4 regions of the Streptomyces sp. NPDC058685 genome follow, and region 1 is predicted to be linked to each of the others. Evidence: riboswitches for the same ligand, from Rfam matches in the RefSeq annotation. Region 1 holds a riboswitch; each other region holds the start of a gene.

What was found. A riboswitch is a leader RNA that binds a small molecule or an ion and turns the genes downstream of it on or off. The one in region 1 is predicted to bind cyclic di-AMP.
Positions count from the first base shown of each region.
Region 2: linked by a shared signal. The riboswitch ahead of ACFWU3_RS20350 (M23 family metallopeptidase) and the one ahead of ACFWU3_RS28740 (M23 family metallopeptidase) in region 1 are both predicted to bind cyclic di-AMP.
Region 3: linked by a shared signal. The riboswitch ahead of ACFWU3_RS09265 (transglycosylase family protein) and the one ahead of ACFWU3_RS28740 (M23 family metallopeptidase) in region 1 are both predicted to bind cyclic di-AMP.
Region 4: linked by a shared signal. The riboswitch ahead of ACFWU3_RS00940 (NlpC/P60 family protein) and the one ahead of ACFWU3_RS28740 (M23 family metallopeptidase) in region 1 are both predicted to bind cyclic di-AMP.

Region 1 is NZ_JBHXSL010000047.1:14,040-21,030, forward strand. Features, by position in the region: gene lhgO (L-2-hydroxyglutarate oxidase) at 1-813, shown strand, start outside; gene trmB (tRNA (guanosine(46)-N7)-methyltransferase TrmB) at 1,629-2,405, shown strand; gene ACFWU3_RS28735 (PrsW family intramembrane metalloprotease) at 2,552-3,898, shown strand; gene ACFWU3_RS28740 (M23 family metallopeptidase) at 4,033-5,073, opposite strand; cyclic di-AMP (ydaO/yuaA leader) riboswitch at 5,085-5,241, opposite strand; gene ACFWU3_RS28745 (PP2C family protein-serine/threonine phosphatase) at 5,738-6,877, opposite strand.
Region 2 is NZ_JBHXSL010000024.1:25,954-32,944, reverse strand. Features, by position in the region: gene ACFWU3_RS20365 (DNA topoisomerase (ATP-hydrolyzing) subunit A) at 1-1,132, opposite strand, end outside; gene ACFWU3_RS20360 (pitrilysin family protein) at 1,297-2,640, shown strand; gene ACFWU3_RS20355 (M16 family metallopeptidase) at 2,667-4,034, shown strand; cyclic di-AMP (ydaO/yuaA leader) riboswitch at 4,301-4,472, shown strand; gene ACFWU3_RS20350 (M23 family metallopeptidase) at 4,486-5,277, shown strand; gene ACFWU3_RS20345 (GntR family transcriptional regulator) at 5,542-6,219, shown strand; gene ACFWU3_RS20340 (HPr family phosphocarrier protein) at 6,447-6,728, opposite strand; gene ACFWU3_RS20335 (GNAT family N-acetyltransferase) at 6,892-6,991, shown strand, end outside.
Region 3 is NZ_JBHXSL010000007.1:197,985-204,975, forward strand. Features, by position in the region: gene ACFWU3_RS09245 (SurA N-terminal domain-containing protein) at 147-797, shown strand; gene ACFWU3_RS09250 (nucleoside triphosphate pyrophosphohydrolase) at 817-1,791, shown strand; gene ACFWU3_RS09255 (cytochrome P450) at 1,788-3,023, shown strand; gene ACFWU3_RS09260 (transglycosylase family protein) at 3,154-4,077, shown strand; cyclic di-AMP (ydaO/yuaA leader) riboswitch at 4,341-4,515, shown strand; gene ACFWU3_RS09265 (transglycosylase family protein) at 4,520-5,182, shown strand; gene eno (phosphopyruvate hydratase) at 5,516-6,802, shown strand; gene ACFWU3_RS09275 (septum formation initiator family protein) at 6,898-6,991, shown strand, end outside.
Region 4 is NZ_JBHXSL010000001.1:188,078-195,068, forward strand. Features, by position in the region: gene ACFWU3_RS00925 (alpha/beta hydrolase) at 1-84, shown strand, start outside; gene ACFWU3_RS00930 (NlpC/P60 family protein) at 253-1,311, opposite strand; gene ACFWU3_RS00935 (hypothetical protein) at 1,651-2,004, shown strand; gene ACFWU3_RS00940 (NlpC/P60 family protein) at 2,133-3,308, opposite strand; cyclic di-AMP (ydaO/yuaA leader) riboswitch at 3,310-3,474, opposite strand; gene pcrA (DNA helicase PcrA) at 3,852-6,329, shown strand; gene ACFWU3_RS00950 (M23 family metallopeptidase) at 6,434-6,991, opposite strand, start outside.

The DNA.
Region 1 (6,991 bases):
ATGGAGCACGAACCGGAGGTCCGCGGGCTCGCGGCGATCCAGGTGGGCACGACGGGGATCTGCGACTTCGGCGCGGTGGCGGCGCAGCTGGCGGCCGCGTCGGACGCGGACATCCGCTGCGGCGAGGAGGTCACGGCGGTGGACCGCCGCGCCTTCGGCGTCGCGGTGCGCACGTCCACCGGCACGGTGCTCAGAGCGCGGGCGATGGTCAACTGCGCGGGTCTCCAGTGCGACCGGGTGGCCCGGATGACGGGCGACGAGCCGGACATGCGGATCATCCCCTTCCGCGGCGAGTACTACGAACTGGCGGACCCCTCGCTCGTCCGGGGCCTGGTCTACCCGGTGCCGGACCCGGCGTTCCCGTTCCTGGGGGTGCACCTGACGCGCGGGATCGACGGCGGGGTCCACGTCGGCCCGAACGCGGTCCCGGCGCTGGCCCGCGAGGGGTACGACTGGTCCACCCTGCGCCCCCGCGACCTGGCGACCACCCTGACCTGGCCCGGCTCCTGGCAGATCGCCCGGCGCCACTGGCGGTACGGCGCGGGCGAGCTGCACCGCTCGGTCTCGAAGCGCGCCTTCACGACGGCGGTCCGCCGCCTGCTGCCCTCGGTGACGGAGTCGGACCTCCGCCGCGCCCCGGCCGGAGTCCGCGCCCAGGCGGTCCTGCGGGACGGCACGCTGGCGGACGACTTCCTGATCCGCGAGTCCCCACGCACGGTCCACGTCCTGAACGCCCCGTCCCCGGCGGCGACGGCCTCGCTCCCGATCGGCCGCGAGGTGGCGCGCAGGGCGCTGCGAGCCCTGTCTGACTAGCGGGGCTGCGCCCCACGACCCCTGACTCCGGCAGCACCCGGCCTGGACCGGGTGACCCCACCTGTCCGGCGGGGGAGCAGAGGTTCATGTGGGGCTGCGCCCACGGCCCCGCCGGAGCGGCAGCTTCGCGCCGCGAGGGCTGAGCCGGCACTTTCCCGGCGCCGGGGTAAGGGACTCCGGCGCTGCGCCCCCACGGCCCCTGGCTCCGGTGGCACCCGGCCGCGTAGGCCTGGTGCCCCCACCTGTCCGGTGGGGGTGGGAAGCAGAGGTTCATGTGGGGCTGCGCCCCACACCCCGCATGCCGCCGCAGCTTCGCGCCGCCGAGCCCAGACAGGTTCATTAGGGTCTCGCGCCGCGAGCGCCGGCCGGCGCCCTGTCCAGCTTCTCCCGAACCGGCTCGGGTTCGCATGCGGCCGGCAACCGCCACCGGCCGTGTCCTCGACCGCCGGCAGGGGGCGTGCAGGGTCGTCCCCGCAGGGGATCGGCGGCAACACCCGGGTGACCTGGACAACACAGCTGTACGCCGCCGACCCCGAGGAGTCGAGCCCGGAGGGCCCCCGGACCCGACGCCCGACAAGAACCCGACGCCCCAAGCACCCGCACCCGCACCCGCCCCCGGGACCCGACGCCGCACAAGCACCCGAGGCCCAAGCACCCAGGCCCCGCCCGAAGGACCCGACGCCCGACAAGAACCCGCGCCCCAAGCGCCCAGGCCCCGCCCCCGGGTCCCGACGCCGCACAAGAACCCAAGGCCCAAGCACCCGCCCCGCCACAAGAACCCGCACCCTCACCCACCGCGTAAAATCACCCCCACTGTGTCTGAGTCCCAAGAACCCGCCCCCCAGCCCATCCGCGACCGCCGCGCCCCCCGGTTCCCCGATGGGCCCACTCCCGATCCCGCCGGGTCCCATCACGAGCGGCGCATCCGCAGTTTTCAGCCGCGGCGCAGTCGTGTCACCGCCGGGCAGGGCGATGCTCTCCAGCGGCTCTGGCCCGTCTGGGGCTTCGACATCGACGGGCATCGCGTCCTCGACCTGGAGGCCATGTTCGACGGGCTCCCCGTCGTCCTCGAGATCGGCTTCGGCATGGGCGAGGCCACCGCCCAGATGGCCGCGGCCGACCCCACCACCGGCATCCTCGCCGTCGACGTCCACACCCCCGGCCAGGGCAACCTCCTCGCCCTCGCCGAGCGCAACGGCCTCTCCAACGTCCGGGTCGCCAACGGCGACGCGATCATCCTCCTCCGCGAGATGCTCGCCCCCCGCTCGCTCGACGGTCTGCGCGTCTACTTCCCCGACCCCTGGCCCAAGAAGCGGCACCACAAGCGCCGGCTGATCCAGCCCGAGTTCCTCAGCCTCGTCGCCGGCTCGCTGCAGCCCGGCGCGATCGTGCACTGCGCCACGGACTGGGAGTCGTACGCCGAGCAGATGCTCGAGGTGCTCTCGGCCCATCCCGACTTCGAGAACACCCAGGAGCACGGCGGGTTCGCGCCACGCCCCGACTTCCGGCCGCTCACGCGGTTCGAGGGCCAGGGCATCGACAAGGGCCACAAGGTGCACGACCTGCTGTTCCGCCGCACCGCGGGAGCCTGACCCGAGCGAACGGCGGCGTGCGCCCGGCGCACAGCCACCCGCCCGGGCCAAGGGCCGCCGCTCGGCCGGCGCGCACCCGGCGCCGGCCCGGCGTCCAACCCCACGCACCGTCGCCCGTTGTCGGTGTCCCTCGTTAGGGTCAGTGGGTGTCCGAGTCGTCGCCCCCGCAGCACCATCCACCGCACCCCGCGGTCCCGGCGTTCGAGCAGCAGCGTGTCGACGAGCTGCTCGCCGCCGTGCCGGAGCGTGCCCGGTGGCGCTACAAGCCCCGCCGTGTCTCCCGGTTCTGGCACAGCAAGGCCGTCCGTGCCGGGGTGCTGATCACGCTCCTCGCCCTGTCGGGCCTCGTCATCCTGTCGCTCGTACGGGAGCAGACCGGCACCCAGGGTTTCCTGGTCGGCCTCGGCCTGGCGACCCTGCCGGTCCCCCTGCTCACCGCCGCGTTCCGCTGGCTGGACCGGGTCGAGCCGGGCCCCTGGCGGAACCTTCTGTTCGCCTTCGCCTGGGGCGCCTTCGCCGCCGCCCTCGTGGCGATCATCGCGAACACCTTCGCGACGCAGTGGATAGCCACCGCCACAGCCGACCCCACGGGCGCGGACACACTGGGCGCGACGGTCATCGCGCCGGTCGTCGAGGAGAGTGCGAAGGCCGCGGCGATCCTGCTGATCTTCCGTTTCCGCCGACAGGACTTCCGCGGGATCGTCGATGGGGTCGTGGTCGCCGGGTTCACCGCGACGGGCTTCGCGTTCACGGAGAACATCCTCTATCTGGGCAACGCGTTCGGCGAGGACCAGCAGATGGGCTTCTCCGGGATCGCGTCCGTGACCGCGGCGACGTTCTTCGTACGGATCGTCATGTCCCCGTTCGCCCACCCGCTTTTCACGGTGCTGACCGGCATCGGCTTCGGTGTCGCGGCACTGGCCTCACGGCGCATGCGGGTCCGGCGCATCGTCCTGCCGCTGCTCGGTCTGGCGCTGGCGATGGGCATGCACGCGCTGTGGAACGGCTCGACGTCCCTGTTCGGCCCGTGGGGCTTCTATCTCGTGTACGGGGCGTTCATGGTGCCCGTCTTCGGGCTGCTGACCTGGCTCACGATATGGAGCCGGCAGCGGGAACTGCGGACGATAGCCACCGAGTTGCCGGCCTACGCCGCGGCCGGATGGCTGTCGGCGGACCAGCCGCCCGCCCTCTCGTCGATGCGGGCGCGCACCCTCGCGCGGGACGTCGCGCGGCGTATGCACGGGCCGACCGCGGCGCACGCGGTGTCGGAGTACCAGCATTTCGCGACCTCGCTGGCGTTTCTGCGCCATCGGGCCCACCGGGGCGCGGCGGACCCGGACTTCGTGGAGCGCGAGCAGGAGCTGCTGCATCACCTGTGGCAGCGCAGGGACGTGGCCGCACCGGCGCTGACGTACGCGGCACGGGCCACCGGGCGGGTGCGTGTGCCGCCTCCGCACCGCGACTACGGCGCGTACAACCCGTACCGGACCTGACCGCGCACCGGTGGGCGACCGCGTCCTGCCCGCTCCCGGGAGAACCGGGCGCAGCAAAAACCGGCAGTCCTGGCGTCGGGGGGTGAGCGCCAGGACTGCCGGGGATCGAGATGCGCGGGAACTGTCCCGCAGGATCAGGGAGTCAGGCCCTTGTCCCGCAGCCAGGCCATCGGGTCGATGCCCGAGCCGCCGGCGGTGTGGACCTCGAGGTGCAGGTGCGCGCCCGTCACGTTGCCCGTGGCGCCGACGCGGCCGATCGTCTCGCCGGTCGCGACCTTCTGGCCGGCGCTCGCGGTCATCGACGACAGGTGCGCGTACCAGACCTCGGTGCCGTCCTCGAGTTCGAGAACGATGCGGTAGCCGTACGAGCCGGACCAGCCCGCCGACTTCACGGTGCCGTTGTGCACGGCCTTGACCGGCGTACCCGTCGGGGCGGCGAAGTCCAGGCCGGTGTGCTGGCCGGAGGACCACAGGGAGCCGGACTCGCCGTACGTGGAGGTGATCGTGTACGAGGAGGTGGGGAGCGAGTAGCTCTTGGCCAGCTGCGCGAGACGCTCTGCCTCCGCCTTGGCCTTCGCCTCGTCCTCTGCCTTCTTCTTCGCGGCGGCGGCCTTCGCGGCCACCTCTTCCGCCTTCTTCTTCGCCGCGGCCTCGGCCTTGTCCGCCGCGGCCTTCGCGGCCGCCGCCCTGGCCGACTCCTCAGCCTTGGCCTGCTGCTGCTCGGCCTGCTGGAGGATGCGGGAGCGCAGCGCCTCGCCGGCACCGCCCTGGTCGGTGTCGGAAGCGGTGTCGGCGTAGGCGATGCCCATCGCCGAGTACGTGGCCGCCTCGTCCACGACGTCCGAGGAGTCGTCGGACATGAAAGAACCGACGCCGGGAAGGGACTTGGCGTCGGGCAGATTGTCCGAGAGCGCGTCGGGAAGGGATATGGAGACCGCGGGTTTGTCCTGCGCCGTCGCGATGCCGCCCGCGCCGACCGCGGCGATCACGCCGACGCCGAGCACGGTGGAGCTACGGGCAAGTCCGCCGCGCTGCTTGGCGACACGGTGCCGACCGCGCACCGGACGGACGGAGTCCTCGGTGGGGTTCCACTCTTCGAGGGACCGCTCCGCGCCCTCCGCACCGAAGAAGTCATTGGCGAAGGGTGCTTCTGGGGCAGGCCTGTTGGACGCCACTGAGGCGTGCTCCTTTCCTTCCTTCTCGCCTACCGGGTTAGCTGACGGGTTCGGAGCAGGAAGGTCTCCTACGAGCGCCACCCGCCGCGGAAGTCGCGGTGGAAGGTGCCCGATTCACCCCAAGGATTGGTTCCCCGGTTCCCTTGCGGAATTCGGCGCACGCGCACGGCGCCGTCCTGACGACGGCTGGGACGACCGCGCTGCGTTATCGAACGTTAATAGACGCGAGGACCGTATTCCAAGCTGTTCCGGGTGATCGTTAACGACTTCCCACGGGACCAATCGGGACACAAGCAGCCGGATTCGGGCGACTTGATCGCCCTTCGGGCCGCGGAACATTACTGACGGGTCGTCACATGGTATGCGGAGGGGGATCTTCCCACTACGCAGCGTGCCCAGCCACCAGAGCGGACCGGGCGGGCAAGACGTCCGCTCGGTTCCGCGAAGGGCTGCGACCGCCACACAGCTCATCCGGGCAAGCCCACCGACACGTCTCGGCGCACCCACCCGGCTCAAGCCGAACCAACCCACCAACACGGTCTTCGGCACACCCACCGGCTCAGGCGAACGAGGCCAGAATCGTCACGGCGTACCCGACCCCACCCCCACGCACACAGCCTCGTACGGCGAGACGTCCCAGCCGGCCCCGAGGTGCCGACGCCCCTCACGCGGGCGGCACGACCTTCACCGTCCTGCGGCGCTCCGGCTGCCCCTCCGCGGGCCGGGCGACCGCCAGCAGTGCCATGTCGTCCTTCGAACCACCTCCGGTGTACCGGCGCACGTCGTCGACGAGCGCGTCGAGCAGTTCGTCGGGCCCGGGGAAGAGCCGCCCCGAGAGCCGCGCGCCGGGATCGTAGAACTCACCGGCCGCGTTGCGCGCCTCGCTGACACCGTCCGTGTAGAGCAGCAGGGTCGCTCCCGTCGGCAGCGGATACTCCACCGCCTGGTCCGGCCAGACCTCCAGATCGCCCATGCCGAGCGGCAGCGCGGCCCTCGACGGCGCCAGGAATTCCAGGTCGCCGTCGGCGTGCAGCAGGATCGGTTCCGGGTGGCCGCGGTTCACCAGCCGGACGATTCCGGCACCGCGCGGGATCTCTCCCAGTACGGCGGTGGTGAAGCCCTCGACCGCGTCCAGGCTGTCCCGGCGCGTGCCCTCGCGCGCCAGCGCCCGCTCGAGGCGCTGCGCGACGCCCTCCAGGGAGCTCTCCTGCTCGGCCGCCTCCCGGAACGCGCCGATGACGACGGCCACCGCCTCGACGGCCTCCAACCCCTTGCCCCGCACATCGCCGACCACCAGCCGCACCCCGAAGGGCGTCTCCTGCACGGCGAACAGGTCGCCGCCGATGAACGCGTCGGCGAGCGCGGCCTCGTACCGTGCCGCGACGTGCAGCCCGCCGATCCGGTCGGCGGGCGTGGGCAGCACGGCACGCTGCGCGGTCTCGGCGATGACCCGGGCGGAGGCGAGACGCTCACCGCTGCGTCTGACGACGGTGTTGATGAGCAGCGCGAGCCCGGAGACGGTGATGAGCGTGAAGACCTCGGTGTATGCCGTGACCTCGTCGACGGTGCGGTTGTAGAAGTGCAGCCCGAGCACCGCGAGGGTCGCCGTGATGCCCGTCACCAGCGTGGTGAGCCAGGAGAAGAACGGAGCGGCGACCAGCGGAGCGGCGGCGAACATCGGCACGGCCGTGAACTGCGCCGGGGTCGCCAGGTCGAAGACCAGCCCACCGATGATCATCAGGGTGGGGAGGGCACGGAGGAAGCGGCGGGCGCCGTACACACGACTCTGCTGGAACTGCGCCAACGGTGCTCTCCTCCCCGGTCCGCCCACGGCTGCGGACGGTACCGCGCCCTACCCAGGCTGTCCGGAGCCGCGCCGCTGAGCGACTCTCCATCGGCCAACCGGGCGAAACGCGGG
Region 2 (6,991 bases), on a different contig from region 1:
CGCTGCGCCGGCGCACCACCTCGAAGCGGTGGTCGAGGTAGACCTCCAGCAGCTCCTTCAGCCCCAGCGTCAGCGGCTGGCCGTCCACCAGCGCCACGTTGTTGATGCCGAAGGACTCCTCCATCGGCGTCAGCTTGTAGAGCTGCTCCAGGACGGCCTCGGGAACGAAGCCGTTCTTGATCTCGATGACCAGGCGCAGGCCGTGCGCACGGTCCGTGAGGTCCTTGACGTCCGCGATGCCCTGGAGCTTCTTCGAGGAGACCAGGTCCTTGATCTTCGCGATCACCTTCTCCGGGCCGACCGTGAAGGGCAGTTCGGTGACGACGAGGCCCTTGCGGCGGGGTGTGACGTCCTCGATCGCGGCCGTGGCACGGATCTTGAAGGTGCCGCGGCCGGACTCGTACGCGTCCTTGATGCCCGTGAGGCCCACGATCCGCCCGCCGGTCGGCAGGTCCGGCCCCGGGACGTACCGCATGAGGGTCTCGAGGTCCGCGCCCGGGTGCTTGATCAGATGGCGGGCCGCGGCGATGACCTCGCCCAGGTTGTGCGGCGGCATGTTCGTCGCCATGCCGACCGCGATGCCGGACGCGCCGTTGACCAGAAGGTTCGGGAAGGCTGCCGGAAGAGCGACCGGTTCCCGCTCCTGGCCGTCGTAGTTCGGCGAGAAATCGACGGTGTCCTCGTCGATCGACTCGGTCATCAGCGACGTCGCGTCGGCCATCCGGCACTCGGTGTAACGCATCGCCGCGGGCGGGTCGTCATTGCCGAGCGAGCCGAAGTTTCCGTGCCCGTCGACCAGGGGCACGCGCATGGAGAAGGGCTGCGCCATCCGCACCAGGGCGTCGTAGATCGAGGCGTCGCCATGGGGGTGCAGCTTGCCCATCACTTCGCCGACGACACGTGCACACTTGACGTATCCGCGGTCGGGCCGCAGGCCCATCTCGTTCATCTGGTAGACGATGCGGCGGTGCACCGGCTTCATGCCGTCGCGGGCGTCGGGCAGGGCGCGCGAGTAGATCACGGAGTACGCGTACTCGAGGAAGGAGCCCTGCATCTCGTCGACGACGTCGATGTCGAGGATCCGCTCCTCGAAGTCGTCGGGCGGAGGGGTCTTCGTGCTGCGGCGGGCCATCGCGGCTGCTGCTCCTTCACGTACCGGATCTGGATCTGACGCGGACCATTGTGGACCGTCCCACTGACAACGCAGACCACGACCCGGGAACTTCGCCAGGTGTCAGCCCGCTTGCATACAGTGGCAGCACTCTCCATATCGCGATCGAAGGGACGTACATGCCCATGGGTCACACGGCCACAGCGCAGGCCGGCTCCGGCGGCCTGACAGCGACTGAGCATCGGCTGGCCAACGGCCTGCGCGTGGTGCTCTCCGAGGACCACCTGACCCCGGTCGCCGCGGTCTGCCTCTGGTACGACGTGGGCTCGCGCCACGAGGTCAAGGGCCGTACAGGGCTTGCTCACCTCTTCGAGCACCTGATGTTCCAGGGCTCGGGCCAGGTGAAGGGGAACGGTCACTTCGAGCTCGTACAGGGCGCCGGCGGCTCGCTGAACGGCACCACCAGCTTCGAGCGCACCAACTATTTCGAGACGATGCCCACCCACCAGTTGGAGCTGGCGCTCTGGCTGGAGGCCGACCGCATGGGCTCCCTGCTCGCCGCCCTCGACGACGAGTCCATGGAGAACCAGCGCGACGTCGTCAAGAACGAGCGCCGTCAGCGCTACGACAATGTGCCGTACGGCACGGCGTTCGAGAAGCTGACCGCCCTCGCCTACCCCGAGGGCCACCCGTACCACCACACCCCGATCGGCTCGATGGCCGACCTCGACGCCGCGACCCTCGAGGACGCCCGCGCCTTCTTCCGCACGTACTACGCGCCGAACAACGCGGTGCTGTCGGTCGTCGGCGACATCGACCCGGAGCAGACGCTCGCCTGGATCGAGAAGTACTTCGGCTCCATCCCCTCCCACGACGGCAAGCAGCCGCCGCGCGACGGCTCGCTGCCGGAGATCATCGGTGAGCAGCTGCGCGAGGAGATCCGGGAGGAGGTCCCGGCGCGTGCGCTGATGGCCGCCTACCGGCTGCCGCACGACGGCACCCGCGAGGCCGACGCGGCCGACCTGGCGCTCACCGTCCTCGGTGGCGGCGAGTCCTCCCGGCTGCACAACCGTCTGGTGCGGCGGGACCGCACGGCCGTCGCCGCCGGGTTCGGTCTGCTGCGTCTGTCCGGTGCTCCCTCGCTCGGCTGGCTGGACGTGAAGACGTCCGGTGGCGTCGAGGTCCCGCAGATCGAGTCCGCCGTCGACGAGGAACTCGCGCGGTTCGCCGCCGAGGGCCCGACGCCGGAGGAGATGGAGCGCGCGCAGGCGCAGCTGGAGCGCGAATGGCTCGACCGGCTCAGCACGGTCGCCGGCCGCGCCGACGAACTGGCCCGCTACGCCGTGCTGTTCGGCGACCCGCAGCTCGCGCTGACGGCCGTCAACCGCGTGCTGGACATCACCGCCGAGGAGGTGCAGGCGGTCGCCCAGGCCCGGCTGCGCCCCGACAACAGGGCGGTGCTGGTGTACGAACCGGTCTCCGCCGACCAGGACGACCAGAGCGACGAGGAAGAAGGGGCGGACCAGTGAGCGACGCCGCCGAGCCGTTGACCGCCATGACGTTCCACCCGCAGCCGCAGGCGGGTACCGCCAAGCCGTGGGCCTTCCCCGCCCCCGACCGCGGCACCCTGGACAACGGTCTGACCGTGCTGCGCTGCCACCGGCCCGGTCAGCAGGTCGTGGCCGTCGAGATCTCTCTCGACGCCCCGCTCGACGCCGAGCCGGAGGGTCTCGACGGCGTCGCCACGATCATGGCGCGCGCCCTGTCCGAGGGCACCGACAAGCACTCCGCCGAGGAGTTCGCCGCCGAGTTGGAGCGCTGCGGGGCCACCCTCGACGCGCACGCCGACCACGCCGGCGTCCGGGTCTCGCTGGAGGTGCCGGTCTCCCGGCTGCTGAAGGCGCTCGGGCTGCTCGCCGAGGCCCTGCGCGCCCCCGCCTTCGACGACAGCGAGGTCGAGCGGCTGGTGCGCAACCGGCTGGACGAGATCCCGCACGAGATGGCCAACCCGGCCCGTCGCGCCGCCAAGGAGCTGTCCAAGCAGCTCTTCCCGGCATCGCTGCGGATGTCGCGCCCGCGTCAGGGCACCGAGGAGACCGTGGCCCGGATCGACGCCGCGGGCGTCCGGGCGTTCTACGACGCCCACGTCCGGCCCGCGACCGCGACCGCGGTGATCGTCGGCGACCTCACCGGGGTCGACCTCGACGCCGTGCTCGCCGAGACCCTCGGCGACTGGACGGGCGACACCGCGGAGTCCCGGCCCGTTCCGGCGATCACCGCCGACGACACCGGCCGCGTGATCATCGTGGACCGGCCCGGAGCCGTACAGACGCAGCTGCTCATCGGCCGCGTCGGCCCGGACCGCCACGACCGCGTCTGGCCCGCCCAGGTGCTCGGTGCGTACTGCCTCGGCGGCACCCTCACCTCCCGGCTCGACCGCGTGCTGCGCGAGGAGAAGGGCTACACCTACGGCGTACGTGCCTTCGGCCAGGTCCTGCGTTCGGCACCCGACGGCACGGGTGCCTCGATGCTCGCCATCAGCGGTTCGGTGGACACGCCCAACACCGGCCCGGCGCTGGACGATCTGTGGAAGGTGCTGCGCACGCTGGCGGCCGAGGGTCTCACCGACGCCGAGCGCGACGTGGCCGTGCAGAACCTGGTGGGCGTCGCCCCGCTGAAGTACGAGACGGCGGCGTCCGTCGCGAGCACGCTCGTCGACCAGGTGGAGCAGCATCTGCCCGACGACTACCAGGCGCAGCTGTACGTGCGGCTGGCCGAGACGGGCACGGTGGAGGCGACGGCAGCGGCCGTCAGCGCCTTCCCCCAGGACCGTCTCGTCACGGTGCTCGTCGGTGACGCGTCCGCGATCGAGGAGCCGGTCAAGGCGCTCGGTATCGGTGAAGTGACGGTTGTCACCGGCTGATTGAGGCCGTCGGCCGCTTCCACCGGGAGGCAGAGCAGCCTCTGCCTCCCGGTGGAGCGGCCTCCGCGGTCCGGTGGGGCGGTGGACGCGGCCAGGGAACCCCGGCATCACACGATGCCGGGGTTCCGTCGTTTGCCCGATTTGCTGCGGGGCTTCCGCTCTGCCCTGTGGCATGCGCTACAAACAGGGCTGTCTGTTTGGTGATTGAAAGTTGCCACGCTTAGCGTCGGTCCGGCTGTTCGCCAGTACCGCCGCATCCGCGGCACGGACAGCCATCGCCGAGTCCCCGTCAGGCGCGAGCCTGGGGAGCCGGGGACCCACACGAAGTCCCTGGGGTGAATCGGATGCCTTCGCGGCTGTGCCGCGGCGGAGGCGCCCGTAGGAGACCTTCCTGCTCCGAACCCGTCAGCTAACCCGGTAGGCGAGAAGGAAGGAAAGGACCAGCCACTTCATGGCGTTCGCCCGTCCCACCGGGAAGCACCGTGCCCCGAGCCGTATGACGCGCAGAGGCGCGAGCATCGCCGGCGTCGCGGCCCTGGCCACCACCGGCGTCATCGGAACCCTCGCCTCTCCGTCGCTGGCCGCCGAGTCCGGAGCCGCCGCTCCCGAGTCCGGCACCGTCACTCTCGAGAGCACCGGCCTGAGCACGGCCGTCGCCGCCGACTCGCTCGCCACGGAGATAGCCGACCAGGCCGCGGCCCAGGAGCAGGAGGCCGAAGAGGCCGTCGCCCGCGCCAAGGCCGCCGCCGAGGCCAAGCGCAAGGCCGAGGCTCGCGCCAAGGAGGCCCGCGAGGCCCGGGAGCGCGCCGCCCGCGAGGCCGAGCGCAAGCGTCTGAACGCCTTCGTGTCACCCATCTCCGGCTCGTACGTCTCCACCGGCTACCAGACAGGCGGAGCCGTCTGGTCCTCCGGCAGCCACACCGGCATCGACTTCCACGCCTCCACCGGCACCCCGGTGCACGCGGTCGGCGCGGGCACCGTCGTGGAGGCCGGCTGGGGCGGCGCCTACGGCAACAACATCGTGATCAAGATGAAGGACGGCTCGTACACCCAGTACGGCCACCTCTCGTCGCTGAACGTCTCGGTCGGCGAGAGCGTCACCCCGGGCCGGCAGATCGGCCTCGCCGGCTCGACCGGCAACACCACCGGACCGCACCTGCACTTCGAGGCCCGCAGCGGCGCCGAGTATGGATCGGACATCGACCCGGTCTCGTACCTGCGCTCGCACGGCGTCAACATCTGAGCCACGTGACCGTCTGAGCCCGCTGGCGTTCCGAGCCCGCGGACCGTCCGATCAGCACCCAAGGCCCCGGCCCGTCGCCGGGGCCTTTCGTGTGCGCCGGCATGGATGCGGGCGCGGTATGCCCTCGTGGTGCGAGGCCGGCTACTGGCCAAAAGATATCCATGAATGCCCGCCGGGCATCGGAAAATGTGGACCGCTGCAATAGAGTCACCGAACGGTCGTCAATCGGCTGCGTTTCGCGCGGATTAAAGCGGAGGTTCGGTCATGCGCATTCCCGCGCACTCGGTATGCACAGCGATCCGCGACGACATCGTCTCCGGTGTGTTCCGGCGCGGCAGCAGACTCACCGAGGAGCAGCTGGCCCGCCGCTACGGCGTCTCGCGCGTCCCGGTGCGCGAGGCTCTGCGGACCCTGGAGTCCGAGGGTTTCGTCACCACCCGGCGTCACGCGGGCGCGTGTGTGGCGGAGCCGACCGAGCGGGAGGCGGCCGACCTGCTGGAGGTGCGGATGCTGCTGGAGCCGCTGGGCGCGGCCCGGGCGGCCCAACGGCGCACCGAGGCCCATCTCAAGGTGCTGCGCGGCCTGGTGAGGCTGGGCCAGGAGCGCGCACGCCGTGGTCAGGGCGAGGATCTGCGCTCGCTCGGCGGCTGGTTCCACGAGACGCTCGCCCAGGCCTCCGGCAGCCCGGGCCTGATCGCACTGCTCACCCAGCTGCGGCACAAGATCGCCTGGATGTACGTCGTGGAGCAGCCGGCCGCGCCCGTCGAGTCGTGGGCCGAGCACGGCGCGATCGTGGATGCCGTCGCGCGGGGCGATGCCGAACGGGCCCGGGCGCTGACCGCCGTGCACACCGAGCGGGCGGCGTCCGCGCACCGGCTTCGGATCACGGAACCGGTGAGGACTTCGCAACATCCCGTAAACACCGCGAGCGCCCGCAATTAACAGGCACGCCGTATACAAAGAGGGAGCTTTTCGCAGGGCTTCTTTTCTGCTGCCCGAATTCATTTCGCGGGACCGGAATGGCCGGGCGAACCTGCCGGAATAGCCGGGAGTTCATCCGGATGGCCAGGAGCGCCCGGTGAAAGACGGAAGAGCCGGCCCGGGAACAGGAAAGAGCCGCGGCTTCCCGTCTTCGGGATGCCACGGCTCCTCGCCGGACCGTCGGGTCGTCAGACGGTCTCGGGAAGCTCGTCGAGGCCCTCGGCCACCAGCTTGGCGAGCCGGTCCAGGGCGGCGTCGGCGCCGTCCGCGTCGGAGGCCAGCACGATCTCCTCGCCACCCTGGGCGCCCAGGCCGAGCACGGCGAGCATCGAGGCGGCGTTGACCGGGTTGCCGTCGGCCTTGGCGATCGTCACGGGGACGCCGGAGGCCGTGGCGGCACGGACGAAGATGGAAGCGGGGCGGGCGTGAAGGCCCTCGGCCCAGCCGACGTTGACGCGGCGCTCAGCCATGGTGTTGCCCTTCAAGTCTTAGCGGTTGTCTAGACCAGTCTCTCATGTGCGGTCGCGGGTCGGCACCGGCCCCGGGTCCGACCGCGGACGCCTGCGGGTCATCCTCAGACTGCCGCGCCCCAACACCCTCCGCGACCGGTGATCGCGCCGTACGCTTTCTGCCATGCAGACCCAGCCGGACCACGCCTACCCCGCTCACTGGGAAGCAGACGTGGTGCTGCGCGACGGAGGCACCGCGCGCATCAGGCCGATCACCACCGAGG
Region 3 (6,991 bases), on a different contig from region 1:
GCCGGTTCTTGTGATCCGCGCGCATGACGCACCCGGATCCGCCACCGAATCGTTGGTCGAACCAGTGGCCCAGACCCCCTGGACTGCCTACCATCGATCACCGCAGGACTTTGTGCACCGCCGCACAATCACGCCGGGAGGCTCCCTTGCACCGCCGTCGTCGTACCGCGATCACCGTCTCCGCCGCGCTTCTCGTCGCCGCGCCGCTCCTTGCCGGCTGCGGGAACGAGGCTCACCCCGGCGCCGCCGCCGTCGTCGGTGGGGAGCGGATCGACGTGTCCACCGTCCAGGCGAAGGTGAAGGACGTCCGCACCGCGCAGCAGAGTTCCCCGCAGTCCGCCCAGCTCATCAAGGAGAGCGGGCAGCTCAGCCGGGCCAAGCTCTACGACCTCATCGTCGAGCAGGTCGTCGAGCGTGCCGCGAAGGACGCCGGGGTGCGGGTCAGCCGCAAGGAGATCCAGGACGGGCGGGCCGCCCTCGTGCAGCAGTCCGGTGGGGAGGAGCAGCTCGCCGCCATGTATCTCCAGCAGCGCGGTGTCGCTCCGGGACAGCTGGACGACGTCGTCCGCCGCGACCTCCTCGTCAGCAAGCTCGCCGCCTCGCTCGGCGCCGGCAACACCCCCGAGGGCCAGCAGAAGCTGAACGACGCCTTCACGGCCGCCGCCACCGAGCTCGACATCGACGTCAACCCGCGCTTCGGTGTCTGGGACAACAAGAAGCTCGAACTCGGCGACTACAAGGCGCCCTGGATCGCCCAGGTCACCAAGGCGCAGGAGCCCGTCGAGACGGGTGCGTAGCGCGGGGTAGGTTCGAGGGGTGACCACACACACCCCTTCTCCCGGCCGCATCGTTCTGCTCACCGCCAGCCATCGCGTCGCCCCCGGACTGCTGTCCTGGCCCGCCTGGCAGACGCTGCAGGCGGCCGACCGGGTGCTGTGCGCCGATGCCTCGCACCCGCAGCTGCCCTACCTCCGCGAGGCCGGTGTCGCCGTGGAGATCGCCGCGCCGAGCGCCGAGGAACTCCTCGCCGCCTGCGAGGGCGGCGCCACCGTCGTGGTCGTGCCTTCCGGTGAGGGTGATCAGACGCTGACCGACGGGCTCGCCCGGCTCGCCGGCTCGGGCCGGGTGCAGATGCCGGACCTGGAGCTGCTGCCCGGCTCGTACGACCTCCCGGGCGCGCGGCTGCTCGATCTGGTGCAGGTCATGGACCGCATCCGTATCGAGTGCCCGTGGTCGTCGCAGCAGACCCACCGCGGTCTCGCGAAGTACGGGATCGAGGAGGCGTACGAACTCGTCGAGGCGATCGAGGAGGGGGACCGGGACGAGCTGCGTGAGGAGCTCGGGGACGTCCTGCTCCAGGTGATCTTCCACGCGCGCATCGCGCAGGAGGGCCGCGAGGAGGACGGCGCCGAGCCGTTCTCGATCGACGATGTCGCGGGCACGATCGTCGAGAAGCTGATCCACCGGCATCCGCATGTCTTCGGCGACGAGAAGGCCGAGACCCCGGAGGACGTGAAGGAGCACTGGCTCCGCACGAAGGCGATCGAGAAGCAGCGCGACTCGGTGACCGATGGCGTGCCGCTCGGCCAGCCGGGCCTGGCGCTCGCGGCCAAGCTGGCGTCCCGGGTGCGTACGGCGGGGCTCGACGTGCCGCTCCCGTCCGGCGAGGGAATCGGCTACGAGCTGCTGGCCGCGGCCGTCCGCGCCGAGGCGGCCGGGGTCGACCCGGAGGCGGCGCTGCGTGCCGCCGCCCGCGTCTACCGGGACGAGATCAAGGCCGTCGAGCGGTGACCGACCGGCCCGAGCTGTTCACCTGGGAGTTCGCCACCGACCCCTATCCCGCGTACGCCTGGCTCCGCGAGCACGCGCCCGTGCACCGCACCCGGCTGCCCAGCGGGGTGGAGGCGTGGCTCGTGACCCGGTACGCCGACGCCAAGCAGGCGCTCGCCGACCAGCGCCTGTCGAAGAATCCCGCGCACCACGACGAGCCCGCGCACGCGAAGGGGAAGACGGGAATTCCCGGCGAGCGCAAGGCCGAGCTGATGACGCATCTGCTCAATATCGACCCGCCCGACCACACCCGGCTGCGGCGGCTCGTCTCCAAGGCGTTCACCCCGCGGCGGGTCGCCGAATTCGTCCCGCGTGTTCAACAGTTGACCGATCAGCTCATCGACGGCTTCGTGGAAAAGGGAGAGGCGGACCTCATCCACGAGTTCGCCTTTCCGCTCCCCATCTACGCCATCTGCGATCTGCTCGGTGTCCCGCCGGAGGACCAGGACGACTTCCGGGACTGGGCGGGCATGATGATCCGTCACGGCGGCGGCCCGCGCGGAGGTGTCGCGCGGTCGGTGAAGAAGATGCGGGGGTATCTCGCCGAGCTGATCCACCGCAAGCGTGAGGATCCCGGCGACGATCTGATCTCCGGGCTGATCCGGGCGAGCGACCACGGCGAGCACCTCACCGAGAACGAGGCCGCCGCGATGGCCTTCATCCTGCTGTTCGCCGGTTTCGAGACGACGGTGAACCTCATCGGGAACGGTGTGTACGCGCTGCTGCGCCACCCGGAGCAGCGCGAGCGGCTGCAGGCCTCCCTCGCCGCCGGGGAGAGCGCGCTGCTGGAGACCGGCGTGGAGGAACTCCTGCGCTACGACGGCCCCGTGGAGCTCGCCACCTGGCGCTTCGCCACGGAGTCCCTCGTCATCGGCGGCCAGGAGATCGCCTCGGGCGACCCGGTGCTCGTGGTGCTCGCGGCCGCCGACCGGGACCCGGAGCGGTTCACGGACCCCGACGCGCTCGACCTCTCCCGGCGCGACAACCAGCACCTCGGTTACGGGCACGGCATCCACTACTGCCTCGGCGCACCGCTGGCCCGGCTGGAGGGACAGACCGCGATCGCCACGCTGCTCCGGAGAATGCCGGACTTGCGGCTTGCGGGCGATCCGGCCGATTTGCGCTGGCGCGGAGGTCTCATTATGCGTGGATTGCGAAGCCTGCCCGTTGAGTTCACACCTGGACGCAGCTGACGACCCGTCAAGACTGTGACTTTCACGTGATCTCCGCTGCATCGACTTGTGACACACGATCGAATCCGGCTACTTTCACGGTCGTCTCAGAAGACATCAGTTGTTCTGTAGTCACTCGAAGGGCACCCGCATGCTTTCCGGCCAAGGTCGTCACCGTCGTCCCCGTCAGGCTCCGGCCATCGTTGTCGCGGCAGGGGTGACGGGATCGGCCATCGCGATCCCCCTTCTCGGTGCGGGTTCGGCCTCCGCCGCCGACGCCGCCACCTGGGACCGCGTGGCGGCCTGCGAGAGCGGCGGCCAGTGGAGCGCCGACATGGACAACGGCTACTACGGCGGTCTGCAGATCGCCCAGGAGACGTGGGAGGACTTCGGCGGCACGGACTACGCGGACCGCGCCGACCTCGCCAGCCGCTCCCAGCAGATAGCCGTCGCCGAGAAGGTCCTGGAGGCCCAGGGCCCCGAAGCCTGGGCGACCTGCGCGGGCATCGCCGGGCTGACGCAGGGCGGCACCGGCGCCGGTGTCGACCCGGGCGCCTCGGCCCCCGCGGAGCAGGGTGCGACGTCCGACGACCCCCTCGCCTCGCTGGCGCCCTCGAAGTCCGCCTCGCCCTCCGAGACGGCCGAGCCCGCCCCGGCGCCGACACAGGGCATCGGCAACAGCGGGACCGGCGACAGCGGCAGCGCCACCGGCAAGCACCGCGGCGAACCCGCCGCCGAGCCGACGGAGCCGGAGGCGACCGGGTCGACCGGAACGGCCGAGCCGGGCAATACGGGCAATGAGCGTGAAGCGGGGCGTCACGCCTCGCGAGGTGACGATGCGGCACGCGACGGCGAGGGCGCGGCCGATGAGGCCGGCAAGCCGGCCGAGACGAACGACGCGGAGGCCGCGCCCGGTTCGTACACCGTCCGCCCCGGCGACTCCCTGTCGGCCATCGCGACCGCGCAGAAGCTGCCCGGAGGGTGGAGTTCCCTTTACAAGGCGAACGCGGAGACCGTCGGTGACGACCCCGACCTGATCCTGCCTGGCCAGAGCCTGGAGCTCGACCTGAAGTAGGGGCAGTACAGGCGCCTTTGTCCGAATCGTGCAACTGAGACAAGGGTCTCTTTGCGGCAACTCGCCCATCTTGCCCGGCGGAACGGGGCATTCCGCCCTCGACCTGCAGAAACGCATGGTCCCGGAGGGGCGGGATGGGCGTTTTCTCCCCGATGTTCGTCTTTGAACATCGGGGAGCTCTGTGTTTACGGTCTGAACCGTTCGCCATCGCGGGCACCGCTGACCGTCACGCCGAATCCTGCCGTCGGTCGGGGGGAGTAGTCGACGCGTATGCGCCGTAGGCAGGAGCGGGGGAACCAAGGTAAGCGCCGGCCCCGGCAGTTGAGGATGAACTGCGGGTACCGGCTTGGGGTGGAGCCGTGCGCACGACTGCGCGGCCGGGCAACTCACTTGGCCCGAACCCGACAGCTCACCTCGTAGGCGTCGGTGAGAGAGATGTTCCATGCTGTTTTCCGGCAAGGCCAAGCACCGTCGCCCGTCCAAGGCCACCCGTATCGCCACGCTCGCCGGTGTCACCGGTGCGGCAGTCGCCGCCCCGCTGCTCGGCGCCACCACCGCCTCCGCCGCGACCACGTCCGAGTGGGACCAGGTCGCGCAGTGCGAGGCCGGCGGCAACTGGTCGATCAACACGGGTAACGGGTACTACGGCGGCCTGCAGTTCTCCGCCTCCACCTGGGCCGCGTACGGCGGTACCCAGTTCGCCTCGACCGCCGACCAGGCCTCGAAGGCGCAGCAGATCCAGATAGCCGAGAAGGTCCTCGCGGGCCAGGGCAAGGGTGCATGGCCGAACTGCGGCGTGAACCTGTCCAACGCCGCCAACGACGCCGGCTCCGCGCAGGAAGCCCAGCCGCAGCAGCGCGCCGAGGCCCCGACCACCCGCTCCGAGCGCTCCGAGGCCCCCGCCCCGGCGAAGTCCTCGAAGCCGGCCGCCAAGTCCTTCAAGAAGGGCGACGGCGAGTACAAGGTCAAGGCCGGTGACACCCTCAGTAAGATCGCCAAGGCCGAGAAGGTCAAGGGCGGCTGGAAGAAGCTGTTCGACCTGAACAAGGGCGTCGTCACCGACGCCGACGTGATCCACCCGGGTCAGCAGCTCCACCTGAGCTGACCCCGCACGGGCCGGCGCGCGAGCGCCGGCCCGCCTGTGGTGTCCCCGAGGTCTCGTCCGGTTCGCCCTTCGGGCGGAGGACGGCGCTTCGCGGACACTCCCCCCGGGGAAACAGACCACCCCGGTCCGGAGCGCATCCCCCGTACGCGCCGGGCCGGGGTTCTCTCTGTTACCCATGGGTAGATTGGGGGCGTTTTGTCCCCAGCACCCGCTGTTCATGCCCTTTTTCGTCCCAGGAGGCGGGCATCGGGCGGCTGATGCCCCGCCGCCGGTTAGGCTCGTGCCGCAAGGCCAATGAGACCCTGCACTCCAAGCGTCACATCCCAGAAGGAGATGCTCGTGCCGTCCATCGACGTCGTCGTAGCCCGGGAAATCCTGGACTCCCGAGGCAACCCCACGGTCGAGGTCGAGGTTGGCCTCGACGACGGCAGCACGGGTCGTGCTGCAGTTCCGTCCGGCGCATCCACCGGTGCGTTCGAGGCTCTCGAGCTCCGCGACGGTGACCAGAACCGCTACCAGGGCAAGGGTGTCGAGAAGGCCGTCCTCGCCGTCATCGAGCAGATCGGCCCGGAGCTCGTCGGCTACGACGCCACCGAGCAGCGCCTGATCGACCAGGCGATGTTCGACCTGGACGCCACCCCGGACAAGTCCTCGCTCGGCGCCAACGCCATCCTCGGCGTCTCGCTCGCCGTGGCCCACGCCGCCTCCGAGGCCTCCGACCTGCCGCTCTTCCGCTACCTGGGCGGCCCGAACGCGCACCTGCTGCCCGTTCCGATGATGAACATCCTGAACGGCGGCTCGCACGCCGACTCCAACGTGGACATCCAGGAGTTCATGATCGCACCGATCGGCGCGGAGTCCTTCTCCGAGGCCCTGCGCTGGGGCGCCGAGGTCTACCACACCCTGAAGAAGGTGCTGAAGACCAAGGGTCTGTCGACCGGTCTCGGCGACGAGGGCGGCTTCGCGCCGAACCTCGACTCCAACCGCGCCGCGCTGGACCTGATCCTCGAGGCCATCAAGGAAGCCGGCTACGCCCCCGGCAAGGACATCGCGCTCGCGCTCGACGTCGCCGCGTCCGAGTTCTACAAGGACGGCACGTACGAGTTCGAGGGCAAGTCCCGCTCGGCCGCCGAGATGACCGAGTACTACGAGGAGCTCGTCGCCTCCTACCCGCTGGTCTCCATCGAGGACCCGCTGTTCGAGGACGACTGGGCGGGCTGGAAGGTCCTGCACGACAAGCTGGGCAGCAAGGTCCAGATCGTCGGCGACGACCTGTTCGTCACCAACCCCGAGCGCCTCGCCCGCGGTATCGAGGAGGGCTCGGCCAACGCTCTGCTCGTCAAGGTCAACCAGATCGGTTCGCTGACCGAGACCCTGGACGCCGTCGAGCTGGCCCAGCGCAACGGCTTCAAGTGCATGATGTCCCACCGCTCCGGTGAGACCGAGGACGTCACCATCGCCGACCTCGCCGTCGCCACCAACTGCGGCCAGATCAAGACCGGCGCCCCGGCCCGCTCCGAGCGCGTCGCCAAGTACAACCAGCTGCTGCGCATCGAGGAGATCCTCGACGACGCCGCGGTGTACGCCGGCCGCAGCGCCTTCCCCCGCTTCAAGGGCTAGGTCCTGGCCTAGCGGCTAGCAAGTCGTCCACACGTCCCCGGCCGCGGTCCCGTACCGTGTCCGGGGACGTGCGCACGTAACAGGGGAGGCAGGACATGGCCGCGAAGGACCGCGATCGGTTCTCCACCGCGACCAGGCTGCGGCTGCTCGGCGAGCAGACCGCGGCTCGTGTCTACCGCTCCCAGACCC
Region 4 (6,991 bases), on a different contig from region 1:
GGCGCCGGGCGCCGGGACCGTCCGGAGGCGGAGGGTGCGGAGGTGGACGAACCGTCGGGGGCGGGCGGCGGGATGCTGGAGTGAGGTCGGGCGCTGGCGCGTGAGGGCCGGACGCCGGACGCCTGTGCGCGAGGCCCCGCGACGGACGCTCGTCGATGACCCCGGACCCCTACGACGGACCCCCGGGCCCCGGGCCCCTACGACGGACCCCCGGACCTCGGGCCCCTAAGACGGACCCCCGGACCCCGGGCCCTATGACGGACGCGTCGCCCCCGCGAACGGCATGTCGTCGATCGACGCGACCCGGACCGGGGCGCCCGGACGCGGTGCGTGGACCATCTGGCCGCCGCCGATGTAGAGGCCGACATGGCTGATGCCCGAGTAGAAGAACACCAGGTCGCCCGGGGCCAGTTCGGACCGGGACACCCGCCGGCCCGCATTGATCTGCGTGTACGTGGTCCGGGGGAGCGAGACGCCGGCAGAGCGCCAGGCCGCCTGGGTGAGCCCGGAGCAGTCGAAGGAGGACGGGCCGGTCGCTCCCCAGACGTACGGCCTGCCGAGCGCCCCGTAGGCGTAGGCGACGGCCTGGGCGGCGCGGGAGTCGGGGGCCCTCAGGGCGCCGCGGGGGGCCGTGGAGCGGTCGGCGCGCGCGGCGGACGCGGAGTCCCCGTGCCCGGACCCCGCGTCGTACGAGGCACGCTGTTCGGCCGTGAGCCGGTCCAGCATCCGCTCGGCGGCCGAGAGTTTGCTCTGTACGGTCGCCTTGTGGCGGGCCAGTTCCGCCTGCCGGTCCTTCAGGCTCTCCATCCGCTCGCCCGCCTGTGCCCGCAGCCGGTCGATCTCCACGAGCTGCTGGTGCACTCCGGCGATCGCGGCGGCCTGCCGCTCACCCGTGCGTTCGACGAGCGCGGCCCGCTCCAGGTACTCGTCGGGGTCGGAGGTGAGCGCGAGTTGCAGGGCGGGGTCGATGGTCCCGGCGCGGTACTGAGCGGTGGCGATCGAACCGAGAGCGTTGCGCGAGGAGTTGAGGCGGTCGGTCCTGCGGGCGGCCTCGTCGCGCAGCCGGTCGACCGATGTACGCAACGCCGCGGTCCGCTCCTTGGCCCCGTTGTACTTCTCCGTGGCCACCTCTGCCTCGTGGTACAGCTTGTCCGCCTTGTCCTTGACCTGGGCCGGTGTGAGGGCGGGTTCCGCGTGGCCGACTCCGTCGAAGGCGGTCGCCGACGCCGCTCCTGCGAGCGCGATGGTGGCTGCGGTTCGGGCGGCGGGCCCGGAGAGGAGATGCTGCTTGGGTTTCCGGTGCGCGGCCACGGGTGCGTGTACGTCCTTCCGTCATCCCTGCGGGTCCGGGTCCGGCGGCGGCCCGCACAGGGGAGCGGTCCGCCGCCGGATCTCTCGGCGTGACGGCCGACTGCCGCCCGGTGCTGCGGCGGCGGTGGGGAGTCGGTCATCTGAGGCAGGACGCTAAACCTGGGGGTCACGGCAGGGAGACGCAAGGACCGAATGTGCCCGAAGGTGGACATCTTGCTGCGCTTTCTGCAAGCCGATCCGGCCCGCACACGTCCTTTCTCCGCACCGCTGTGACCGATGTGCCGAATGAGGCTCACCCGGCCTGAAGGGGGTGATATGGCGGGAGTTAGGCTCCGCCGCATGGACGTACTCATCAATGCCTTCGTCGCCCTGCACATCATCGGTATCGCGGCCCTGCTGGGCGGCTTCCTCACGCAGATGAAGGCGATGTCCGAGGGGACGGCGCGCTTCGGCCCGGCGATGCTGCACGGTGCGCTGACGATGCTCGTCACCGGTGTGGCGCTGGTGGGCCTCAACCAGGCGGACGACCAGACGGTGAACAACCTCAAGATCGGCATCAAGCTGGCGGTGCTGGTGGTGATCCTGGGTCTGGTCTACGTCAAGCGGGACGAGGAGTCGGTGGAGAAGCCGCTGTTCGCCGCGGTGGGCGGGCTGACGGTCGCGAACATCTTCATCGCCACGCTCTGGACGTGAGCGCGCCGCGCCGGACATGAGGGCGCCGGGCGCGGCTCTGGTGCTCCGGGTGCTCCGCGCGTTCCGGGCGCTCCGGGCATGAGAACGCCCGGGCACCCTCGGGCCCGGGCGTCCGGTGTGCGGCCGGCTCAGGCCGGGCGAACGCTGCCGTAGATCGGCATGTAGAAGATCGACTCCTCGCGGACGTTCGCCCCCGGCTTCGGGGCGTGGATCATCTTGCCGTCGCCGATGTAGATGCCCACATGGCTGATGTCGTCGTAGAAGAAGACCAGGTCCCCCGGGAGCAGATCCTTCGTCTCGATCCGCTTGCCGGTCTTCACCTGGTCCCAGGTGGTGCGCGGCAGGCTCACGCCCGCGGTCTTCCAGGCGGCCTGCGTCAGCCCCGAGCAGTCGTACGAGCTGGGGCCGGCCGCACCCCAGACGTACGGCTTGCCGATCTGGGCGCGCGCGAAGTCGAGGACCTTGGCGGCCTTGGCGGTGGAGGTGCCGTCGGAAGAACCGGAACCGGAACCCGTGCCGGTCCCGGGCACCGTGCCCGTGCCGCCGCCCTGGTTCTGCTCGCGCTCCTTCTCCCGGCGCTGCCGCTCCGCCTCGGCCTTCGCCTCCTGTTCGGCCTTCTGCTCCGCCTTGCGGCGGGCCTCCTCCGCCTTCTCGCGCTCGATCGCGGCCAGCCGCGCCTTCTCCTCGGCGGTCAGCTTCGACAGCAGCTCACGCGCCTCGGCGAGCTTTGCCTGCACGTCCTGCTTGCTGGTGCGCAGCGCCCGCTGCGACCGGGTGAGGGACTCCAGGCTCTCGGTCGCCGTGGCCCGCTGCTTGGCGGCGGCCGCCCGCTGGGTCTCGTAGTCGGCGATCACATCCCGCTGACGGTCCGTCATGCGGTCCATCAGCTGGGTCTGGTCGAAGTACTGCTGAGGGCTGTCCGCGAAGAGCAGCGCGGCGGTCGGGGCGACCGCGCCCGTGCGGTACTGCGCGGCCGCGTAGTTGCCGAGCACCTGGCGGGACTCGTTCAGCTTCTCCGTGCGCTGCGCGTTCTCGTCGAGGAGCTTGCCGACCTGCTGCCGCTTCTCCTCCGTCGCCTCTTTCGCCTGGTTGTACTTCTGCGTCTCGGTGCCGGCCTGCCGGTACAGGTCGTCGACCTTCTTCTGCACCTCTTCGACCGACGGCTTCGGGTCGCTCGGCGCCGCGTCGGCGCTCTGCGTCGACAGCAGCGTGACGGATGCGAGGGCTGCCGTCGTGAAACCGACGGCGGGGGAGGTCTTCACGGTTCGACTTCGCGTTTTGCGATGCGACGCCAAGGCCGACATCTCCTTCTTCCGTTGACCGCCTACCGGGTTAGCTGTCGGGTTCGGGCGGAACGGAAGATCGCCCTACGGACCGTGCTGGTGCTGGTCCGATTCACCCCGGTTGTGCATGGTGGGTCCCCGGTTCCGAACTTCCTTGGGAAAAGCTCGAATTCGGCGCTGACTGCCCGTTTGGCGTGGATCGCCGCGGGGGACGGGCTGCCTGATCGAGCACGCTAACCAACTCGTGTGGCTCCTGTGAAGGTTGATGTTCGATATGCCCGATACATTTTCGTGACCTTATCGATCGGGTGGTCGGCGTGCTCGCCAGATGACCCATTGCGTTCGAAAAGGTGCAGAGTGTTGCCGGAGTCGTGCGGGATTGGGCGCATCGGTGGTACGGGAGCGGGCGTACGGCTTCGAACGCGCCGACGCACCGACGCATCGCATCGCATCGCACCGCTCCGGCGCTCGGACCGGAGCCGCCACGCCTCTCGGCGGGGTCGCGGCGGCCGTATGGCAATGCGGCCGCGAGCTGTCAGTGCCGCGGCCTAGACTCGTAAAGCGATGAGCAGCCTCTTTGACGACAGCTTCCTGGCGAACCTCCAGCACACCTCGGAGGAGCCCCCGCCGCACCCCGAGGAGCCCGGAGACGGGCCCGGAGAGGAGATCCCGGACGATCTCTTCCAGGGCGCGTTCGACGTGCCCCCGGCCCGGGACGCCCACCACGGCAACGGCGCCCCGCGCACGATCGTGGACCCCGCCGCCCTGCTGGACGGACTGAACGAACAGCAGCGCGCCGCCGTGGTGCACACCGGATCGCCGCTGCTCATCGTGGCCGGCGCCGGTTCCGGCAAGACCCGTGTGCTCACACACCGCATCGCCCATCTGCTGGGGACGCGCAGCGTCCACCCCGGCCAGATACTGGCGATCACCTTCACCAACAAGGCCGCCGGCGAGATGAAGGAGCGCGTCGAGCAGCTGGTCGGCCCGCGCGCCAACGCCATGTGGGTCATGACCTTCCACAGCGCCTGCGTCCGCATCCTGCGCCGGGAGTCCAAGAAGCTCGGCTTCACCTCGTCGTTCTCGATCTACGACGCGGCCGACTCCAAGCGACTGATGGCGCTCGTCTGCCGTGATCTCGATCTCGACCCCAAGAAGTTCCCGCCGAAGGCCTTCAGTGCCAAGATCTCGAACCTCAAGAACGAACTGATCGACGAGGAGAGCTACGCCGACCAGGTCGGCGGGGGCAGCGAGGCCGAGGGCTCCGGGGGAGGCTTCGAGAAGACGCTGGCCGAGGCGTACCGGATGTACCAGGCGCGGCTGCGCGAGGCCAACGCCCTGGACTTCGACGACATCATCATGACCACCGTCCATCTGCTCCAGGCGTTCCCGGACGTCGCCGAGCACTACCAGCGGCGCTTCCGGCATGTGCTGGTGGACGAGTACCAGGACACCAACCACGCTCAGTACACGCTCGTACGCGAGCTGGTGGGCACCGGGCAGGAGGACCTGCCCCCCGCCGAGCTGTGCGTCGTCGGCGACGCCGACCAGTCGATCTACGCCTTCCGCGGCGCGACCATCCGCAACATCCTCCAGTTCGAGGAGGACTACCCGGACGCGAAGACGATCCTGCTGGAGCAGAACTACCGCTCGACCCAGACGATCCTCTCCGCCGCCAACGCCGTCATCGAGCGCAACGAGAGCCGCCGCCCCAAGAACCTGTGGACGAACGCAGGCGCGGGCGCCCGGATCACCGGCTACGTCGCCGACACCGAGCACGACGAGGCCCAGTTCGTCGCCGACGAGATCGACCGGCTCACGGACGCGGGCGACGCCAAGGCCGGTGACGTCGCGGTCTTCTACCGGACGAACGCACAGTCCCGGGTCTTCGAAGAGATCTTCATCCGGGTCGGCCTGCCCTACAAGGTCGTCGGCGGAGTCCGCTTCTACGAGCGCAAGGAGGTCCGGGACGTCCTGGCCTATCTGCGCGTCCTCGCCAACCCCGAGGACAACGTCCCGCTGCGGCGCATCCTCAACGTCCCCAAGCGAGGCATCGGCGACCGCGCCGAAGCGATGATCGACGCACTCGCCCTGCGCGAGAAGATCACTTTCCCGCAGGCGCTGCGGCGGGTGGACGAGGCGTACGGCATGGCGGCCCGGTCGGCGAACGCCGTCAAGCGGTTCAACGTGCTGATGGAGGAGCTGCGTACGGTCGTCGAATCAGGCGCCGGACCGGCCACCGTCCTCGAAGCCGTTCTGGAGCGGACCGGCTATCTCGCCGAACTGCAGGCGTCTACGGACCCGCAGGACGAGACACGGATCGAGAACCTCCAGGAACTGGCGGCGGTGGCGCTGGAGTTCGAGCAGGAGCGGGCCGAGGAGGAGGGCGCTGGCACCCTCGCCGAGTTCCTGGAGAAGGTCGCGCTCGTGGCCGACTCCGACCAGATCCCCGACGAGGACGAGGACGGCTCCGGAGTCATCACCCTGATGACGCTGCACACCGCCAAGGGCCTCGAGTTCCCGGTGGTGTTCCTGACCGGCATGGAGGACGGCGTCTTCCCGCACATGCGCGCGCTCGGCCAGGCCAAGGAGCTGGAGGAGGAGCGCCGGCTGGCGTACGTCGGCATCACACGCGCCCGCGAACGCCTGTACCTGACGCGCTCCTCCATGCGCAGCGCCTGGGGGCAGCCCTCGTACAACCCGCCGTCGCGGTTCCTGGAGGAGATCCCGGGACAGCACCTGGACTGGAAGCGCACCGGCCCGATGGCCGCGCCGGCGGGACCGACCGCGGGTATCGCGTCGTCGCTGTCGTCGTCGCGCTCGCGGTCGGGCGGCGGAGCGTCGGGGTTCGCCACCAGGCGGACGACCGACAAGCCGGTCATCTCGCTGGCCGTCGGCGACCGTGTGACCCACGACCAGTTCGGCCTGGGGACCGTCACCGAGGTGAAGGGGTCCGGCGCCGACGCACAGGCGACGATCGACTTCGGGGACGCCAAGCCGAAGCGGCTGCTGCTGAGGTACGCGCCGGTGCAGAAGCTCTAGCGCGGGCAGGGGCGCCGGCCGGCTGCGACGAGCGGCCGGCCGGACTGTCCTGCTGCGTGGAGATGTGCGGTGTGACCGAGCCCGGCCGGTGTACGGGGGTCGGGCTACGCGGGGTCGAGGCCGTGGCTGCGCAGCCAGGGCAGTGGGTCGATCGCCGCGCCGCCGCCGGGCCGGACCTCGAAGTGGAGGTGCGGGCCGGTGGAGTTGCCGGAGTTGCCGGAGTACGCGATCACGTCACCGGCCTTGACCGAGCCGGACCGGATCTTGGTGGTGCTCAAGTGGCAGTACCAGGTCTCGGTGCCGTCCGCAGCGGTCACGATGGCCATGTTGCCGTAAGCGCTGTTGTACTGCGTACGGACGGTGCCGTCGGTCGCGGCCATCACCTCGGTGCCGTACGACACCGGGAAGTCGATGCCCGAGTGCAGGGACATCCAGTTGACGCCGGCCTGACCGTAGTAGGCGCTGAGGCCGCCCTGCTTCACGGGAAGGACGAACTTGGGGCGCAGCGCCTCGAGACGCTTGGCCTCCTCCAGACGCTTCTTCCGCTCCGCCTCCTGGCGCGCCTTGAGGTCGAGGCGTTCCTGGGTGCGGGAGGCGCGGTCGCCGAAGTCGCGGGCGTCGGCGCTGAGCGCGGCGAGCTGCGTGTCCATCTTGTTGTTCGC